2 regions of the Paenibacillus sp. S29 genome follow, and region 2 is predicted to be linked to the other one. Evidence: predicted binding sites of a transcription regulator. Region 2 holds the regulator's gene; the other holds the start of a gene.

Region 1 (3,423 bases), on a different contig from region 2:
AGGTTCAATATATCCTGAATGTTCGTATCTTCAAGCAAGGAGTTGTAAGCATGATTGCTGAGCAAATCCGGTACATGGAGCAGACGGTATTGAGCGCCTACCTTGCGAGCCATTGTGGAAGCAATTGTGTTGGCCTGCATTTCCATGCTTTCTCCCAAACCCCCGCGTGCCGGTACAAACCACCCACCCTTAAGTGGGCCATTAGAAGGTAGTGCCAGTTGTTCCGCCACGTCGGCAATCGTCGTGCCACCTGTTACAGCGACCACATCCTCGTCGTCCATAACACTCAGCAACGCTTTTGCTCCAGCGCGCCCCAGCTCCTGCTTTGTTAACGGAGAAGCATCCGAATCCCCTGGAACGACAACCACCTTCCTCAAACCATAGGCTTGACGAATCTGGTCCTCCAATTGGGACAGGCCGAACAAGTTGTTCGCAATCGGCTCCAGCTGTTCCAGCAGATCCAGTCCTGCTTTGCTCACCTTCATGCCCACACTCTCAATCTCAATTAGCCCTTGAGCTTTAAGAAGATCGGTTTCGGCGCGCAACACGCGCTCAGTCATGTTCAGTGAAGCTGCCAGTGTTCTGCGTCCAACAACATCGGACAGCATAATCTGATGCAGGATCGTGTACCTTTTTTTCAAAACATCCATGAGGTCGGGCAGAAGCTGCTTCTGTATTTCTAATATCTTTCGCATGCTTTCCACTCCCGCACACTTCTAAGTTCTGTCTCTAATGCTTTATCTCTAACTGGTCTTAAAACGTCCCGGGATAACTTTTTAAGTCCCACGTATATCTTAACCAATATTTGCTCCACATGCAAGTCTATCTGAACCTATATTTCTCAACCATTTGCCTGAATATGCGCATTTAATAAAAGCTTGCAATTCACTGCTGTATATCATATAATCATCTTTGTTTCCAATTAGCTGTTTAATTAGTTAGTTGTTTGCATTGATTGAACTATGCGCCCGTGGTCCAACGGATATGACGTAGGCCTCCGGAGCCTGAGATCGAGGTTCGATTCCTCGCGGGCGCGCCATTTTAAATGAACGCATAAATGCTTCTACATAATGTTTTAACCAATAAGAGCGCTGAGGGCTCTTTTTTTTAATCATTAGTTTGACTTTCTTTGACTTTTTGTTTGAAATTGTTTATCATGTGGTTAATACGGTAACAGTTTATAAATAAGGGACGTGTAATCGGCATGTCCACCAAATCCACTAACGATATTTAAGGGAGGTTTTTTGACGTGAGCTATGTTCCTATGGTAGTAGAACAAAGTAACCGCGGCGAACGCGCCTATGACATTTATTCCAGACTGTTGAAGGATCGCATTATTTTGTTAGGCTCGGACGTCAATGACGTTGTAGCCAACTCTATTATTGCGCAAATGCTGTTTTTGGCTGCCGAAGATCCTGAAAAAGATATTCACTTGTATATTAACAGTCCTGGCGGTTCCATTACAGCTGGTATGGCCATTTTCGATACGATGCAGTATATTAAACCTGACGTATCTACGATTTGCGTAGGTATGGCGGCTTCCATGGGCGCGTTCTTGCTGAATGCAGGCGCCAAAGGTAAACGTTTCGCTTTGCCAAACAGTGAAATTATGATTCACCAACCACTGGGTGGTGCACAAGGCCAGGCAACGGATATTGAAATCCGCGCACGCCGCATTCTGAAAATGCGTGATAAACTGAACCGCATTCTCGCAGATCGCACAGGCCAACCACTGGAGCGCATTGAAAAAGATACAGACCGTGACTACTTCATGTCTGCTGATGATGCCAAGGAATACGGTATTATTGATAAAGTGCTAACTAGCTCCTCTCCAGAAGGTGTATAAGGGAAGAAATTCACCTCTCGTTAACTGGTAAATGAAAAAGCTGCTCCGGATGTTCTTATCCGGTAGGCAGCTTTTTTGCTTTATTGTTTTTTTAGGTTATAGACAATTGAACTTGTTTATTTCTACTATTCATTCTGTCCCGCAAAAGGCTTTCCGCCTTGAGGCAGCAATTGACCGAACGAGTAGGTAAACTCCGGAATTCCATACGCGTATGGCGCATAATCATACAAATCAAACACGATTGTTACTCCACTGCTCGTCACATAAAAATTCTGATCTGCCGCCAGCTCTTTAAATTTGCCGAATCCTTCGCCAGCCTGAAGCGCATCGATTTTTTTCTTCAAATCAGCATTGAGGAACTTTTTATAGTTCGGATTTGCCTTCAAAACGTCAGACAATTGCAGCAGTTTACCATCAGCGAGCGAGAACGTATATCCTTTACGTGCCGTCATGCCATGTGCGCCACCCGTATACGAGTAGTCCTGCATAATCACACTCAGAATACCATCTTTGTTATAGGCAATCGCAAAATCGTTTCCAAACTCATACGGTCTTTCTGTTGTAGCCTCTCCCTCAGCCATCATCTTTTTACCTGCTGCCAATATACCCTCTGCATGCTTTTTAAGCACATTGTTAATGGCCTGTTGAGCCTCAGGATTCAGCTGACTGCCGCTGATTTGCGGGTACTTAATCTTGTAGGACACCTTCGCATTACTCGAAGCCGGAAGTGTTTGAGACGCAATGGTGATCGGATTTAGCTGGCTTTTACTCAGCGTTACTGTTTTCTGAGCAGCATTCCATTGAGCATCTATGCCTAGATAGTCTTTCAGCAGACTCATAGGAATGTATAGCTTCCCAGCGATCTGTTTGGCATCCATGCTACGTGTATTGATTCCATTGACGTTGACGTAGGCATCCGAGGAAGAAGCCATAATGTAAAGTTTATTGTACCCGCTACCTACGGTATATGTCGTTGTTTTCGCATCATAGCTTACTGGAATCCCCAGGCTGTCACGCAGTGCGGCCACCGGAATCATTGTACTCCCGTTCACTTGAACACCTTTAGCGGGCAACGTTTTACCATTCCATTGGATGGTGATTCCTGGTTGCTGTGTTGTCGCTTGTTTGGTCGATGCTGCCTGGATATAGGAAACGGGAACAGCTGCGACTCCTGCTAAAATCCCAGCTGCCAGCAGTGCTGAACCCCATTTTTTCGCATGCTTACTCATATTAAGTATTCCTCCTGTTATTGATCTGTATTGTGTATGTGTGATAATTACTTTTCTTATTATATCTATACCCTATTGTATGTAGTTTACAATCTGTACACTCTCCGATTTCAATATGTACACCTAATAACCCTTAGCTATGACAGACTCATTACAAAAAGGTTTCGATATACAAAAAGAGCCAGCAAGCCAGCCTACGCATGATGCAGGCCGCTTGTGGCTTCGTTTGATGATCTGTATTAGTTCATTTCGTACTGAGCCGACACCTGAACTTTCACTGTTACTTGTCCCGATTGGATCTCTGTCCCGCCACCTGCTACGTCCAAGAGCGATTTTGACATGGCATTT
Region 2 (3,423 bases):
GTTGTGTCATCACATTCAGCTCATTCATCGCTGCGGTGGAAGGACGCTCCAAAATTCCTAAATCTACGCCAAGACGCACATCGGACAGCCGCTGTGCAGCCTCCTTGGAATCCAATACTGCTGCATATGACAAAATACCGAATGAACGCATCACCCGATCTGTAATTCGCAGCATTGATTCATTCATTAGCCTTTCTCTGGCAGAACGCTCGTGCTCAATAATTTGTAGCACCACGCCATGTAGATTCTCAATAATCTCCGCTTCGGTTTGTCCCAGTGTAATCTGATTAGACACCTGAAACAAATTTCCGACCGCTTCGCTGCCTTCACCGTAAATGCCGCGAACCGTAAGACCTACCTGTGAAACAGCAGACAATATACGATTGATTTGATGAGTCATGACTAATGCGGGCAAATGCATCATCACCGAAGCTCTCATACCTGTGCCGACATTCGTCGGACAACTGGTCAGAAAACCTCTTCGATCATCAAATGCATAATCAACATGCGCTTCAAATGCATCATCAATAATCATAGCGCGTTCCCAAGCTTCCCTAACCTGACATCCCGGATATAAGCACTGGATACGCAGATGATCCTCTTCGTTTATCATAACACTAACCGATTCATCATCGCTAATTAAAACAGCACCGTTACGAGATTCGTTCGCCAAATTAGGACTAATCAAATGCTTCTCAACCAGCACTCGCTTGTCGATCTCATCCAACTCGGATATTTTCAACGTATGAAAAGTACCAAAACCACCTAAATCATCATACTGAAGGATATCCGTCAAGCGTTGAAGTGCTTCTTCCGACTGCTGATTGGTAGCAAGCATGGGAAAAGGCAGATGCTGCAAGTTACGCGCAATTCTCACCCGGCTGCTAATGACAATCTCCGAATCCGCAGCATCACCACGCATCCAGTCACTTAGCGGCTTCTCCGTAAACCGAATATTGGGCATTACGCATCCCTCCTACTCTTCACAAACTTTACTCTTCAGTCATTTCTTTTTCAAGCTCTCTGATTTGATCCCTAAGCTCAGCAGCTGATTCAAATTCTTCCTGTACAATATGCTGTTGCATCTCTTTTTTCAAATCGTCAATTTGCCGTTTAACCTTCAGGCGGCCTCCAGTGCGAACCGGAACTTTACCAACATGATTCGTACTGCCATGCACACGCTTGAACAGAGGGTCCAGACGACTATCAAAGTATTGATAGCACGACGGGCATCCGAAACGTCCCAGCTTACTAAACTGTGCATAGGTCATGCCACAATCCTTGCATTGCAGGTTTTGCGGACCACTGTGGCCTGGAGACTGGCTCTTTGTACTGGAGTCAAAATCCAGCATCCCCGACAACAAGCTATGAATCGAAAAGCCGTTAGGTGTTCCAGGGATCATCTCCCCTTTTTCCTTGGCACACGTCTCACAAATATGAAACTCTGTCTTTTCGCCATTCACAATTTTGGTGAAATGCAAAGTTGCCGGCCGCATATTACATTCTTGGCACAGCATAAAAGCACCTCCTTTAATGTCAGGATTTATACCAATCCCTACATCCAAACGTTAGTCTCTATTCACACACTATTTGGTCGCCAGCAACGAGATCAGCATAGCCTTAAGCAATCTTGCTCGCAGTTGATCACGATAGGGAAGCTTCAGTAATAATGTATCCCTCGATAAGGCAGCCTTCATTAGATTAGCTTCCCTTTTGCTTAAAAAATGGGCCTCCTCTAACTGATAAATCAGTCCTTCTGCTGCCGATTGGCTTATTTCCTCCCCGATGCTCTGATGAAGATGTGTATGGATGGCATGCTGTGCAGGCAGCTGAATTCGCTGAATACGAATGTAGCCCCCGCCACCGCGTTTACTTTCCACCACATAGCCTTTTTCCAGCGTAAACCGGGTGCTAATTACATAATTAATTTGCGACGGCACGCAGGAAAAGCGGTCAGCCAGATCATTGCGCTGAATCTCCACTAAACCTTGGGGACTTTCCAGCAATATACTCTTTAAATATTGTTCAATAATATCGGAAACATTGCGCATTTCATCATCCTCCACTAACGGAAACGCAAGTATTCAAGTACATTTCACGCTCCACAGAGTCCGCCGTATATTGAACTTAACCAAACGGTAAAGTCACGAATCTAAGCTGTATTCAGGCTGTTGCCTATTCTACACTCATTGGAATTGTACCGTTTTGTCTCTAGTGTGGCCTTTATTTGCGATTAGTCATACACTTCTCTTATTTTCATAAAAGGCAGTTCCTAACTATACGCAAATCATTTCGATCCTCGTTTGCTTCTTTGCTATTAAAATTACTTTATACGGCCAATCCACCAAAATACTTCTACAGAACCTCACGAGGTTTGATTGACTTTGACTTTCTTTGACTATACTCATATTATAGCACATTATTCATTTTTGCCAAGGGGTCAATACCATTTTTCGCAATCTAATTATGTTTTATACAATACCATAAAAAAACTCTTCCCAATTACAGAAAGAGTTTTGAAAATTATAATAATCACACAAGTTATATTCCCTGAAAAACGAAGCATAAGAAGACCTAAATGGGCCTTTATCAGAAAAAATCCAATAAGAACGTTTGTTTTACTGGTATTACACGTTTAAGTGCAGACACAGATTCACTGTCCCCTTCAATACGCCCCCACTTATACAGATCATCAGCCTGCTGGTAGCCAAGCATCAGAGTCGTCAATGACTGAATCCCAAGTTTCAAGTTAGCTACCATAGCGTTTTCAGATGAATTGCTTGTACCCACTCTCTCCAGATGTCCTTTCCCTTCCGTAGTAATTGTTAATCTCCATACTCCTTCATTCCATGGTGCATACCGATCTGTCAGATTTAAGGTTAAACGTGTTTCCTCTCCAACCTGCTCAAAAGGGTATCTTTCTACAAAAGCAGCTGCATCCACAATACGGCCCATAAAATAAGGCACGGTCTCCTGTTGAATTCGCGGATCATCAAGTAAAAATGGCAGATTGTCATCTGCTGGAACGTAAATAAATTTACCATGGGTTATCATGGAGTCATGATTTGCAAAATAAGTCCATAAAGCCCGACGGGCCGTCTCATTTTCATAAACCAACTCATCACAATTCAACTGTTTATTTTCAATTTTGTACAGTGCATATCCCTGAGGATCGCCTGTTTCTGAGTAATATACCGCAGTTCGATAATTCTCATTTAAAATCCGCTCTTGCCACCATTCCTTATCTCGTACCAGCGTGCCATTATAACGAGATGCATACGCTTGATACACTTGGTCCAATTCTAAAATATCGTTGACATCGCGTTTGACTGTACCCTCTGTTTTAAGTTTTGCAGGGAATTTTTCAATGGGAATGACGTACTTTTTGTATTCAATATACGTTTCCCATCCAAATTTACGATA

The links. The regulator CtsR, encoded in region 2, represses protease genes until heat stress. The targets are predictions, from matches to a motif close to ATGGTCAATAAAGGTCAAACA.
Region 1: a site for CtsR is predicted at 1,117-1,137, ahead of clpP (ATP-dependent Clp endopeptidase proteolytic subunit ClpP). Genes of this name have one in related genera too.

What each region holds. Positions count from the first base shown of each region.
Region 1 is NZ_JBMOUI010000011.1:24,824-28,246, reverse strand. Features, by position in the region: gene ACL9RM_RS18310 (sugar-binding transcriptional regulator) at 1-695, opposite strand, end outside; tRNA gene ACL9RM_RS18305 (tRNA-Arg) at 965-1,039, shown strand; gene clpP (ATP-dependent Clp endopeptidase proteolytic subunit ClpP) at 1,250-1,846, shown strand; gene ACL9RM_RS18295 (PdaC/SigV domain-containing protein) at 1,972-3,075, opposite strand; gene ACL9RM_RS18290 (SIMPL domain-containing protein) at 3,315-3,423, opposite strand, start outside.
Region 2 is NZ_JBMOUI010000021.1:592-4,014, reverse strand. Features, by position in the region: gene ACL9RM_RS24030 (protein arginine kinase) at 1-964, opposite strand, end outside; gene ACL9RM_RS24025 (UvrB/UvrC motif-containing protein) at 993-1,517, opposite strand; gene ACL9RM_RS24020 (CtsR family transcriptional regulator) at 1,587-2,051, opposite strand; gene ACL9RM_RS24015 (GNAT family N-acetyltransferase) at 2,590-3,423, opposite strand, start outside.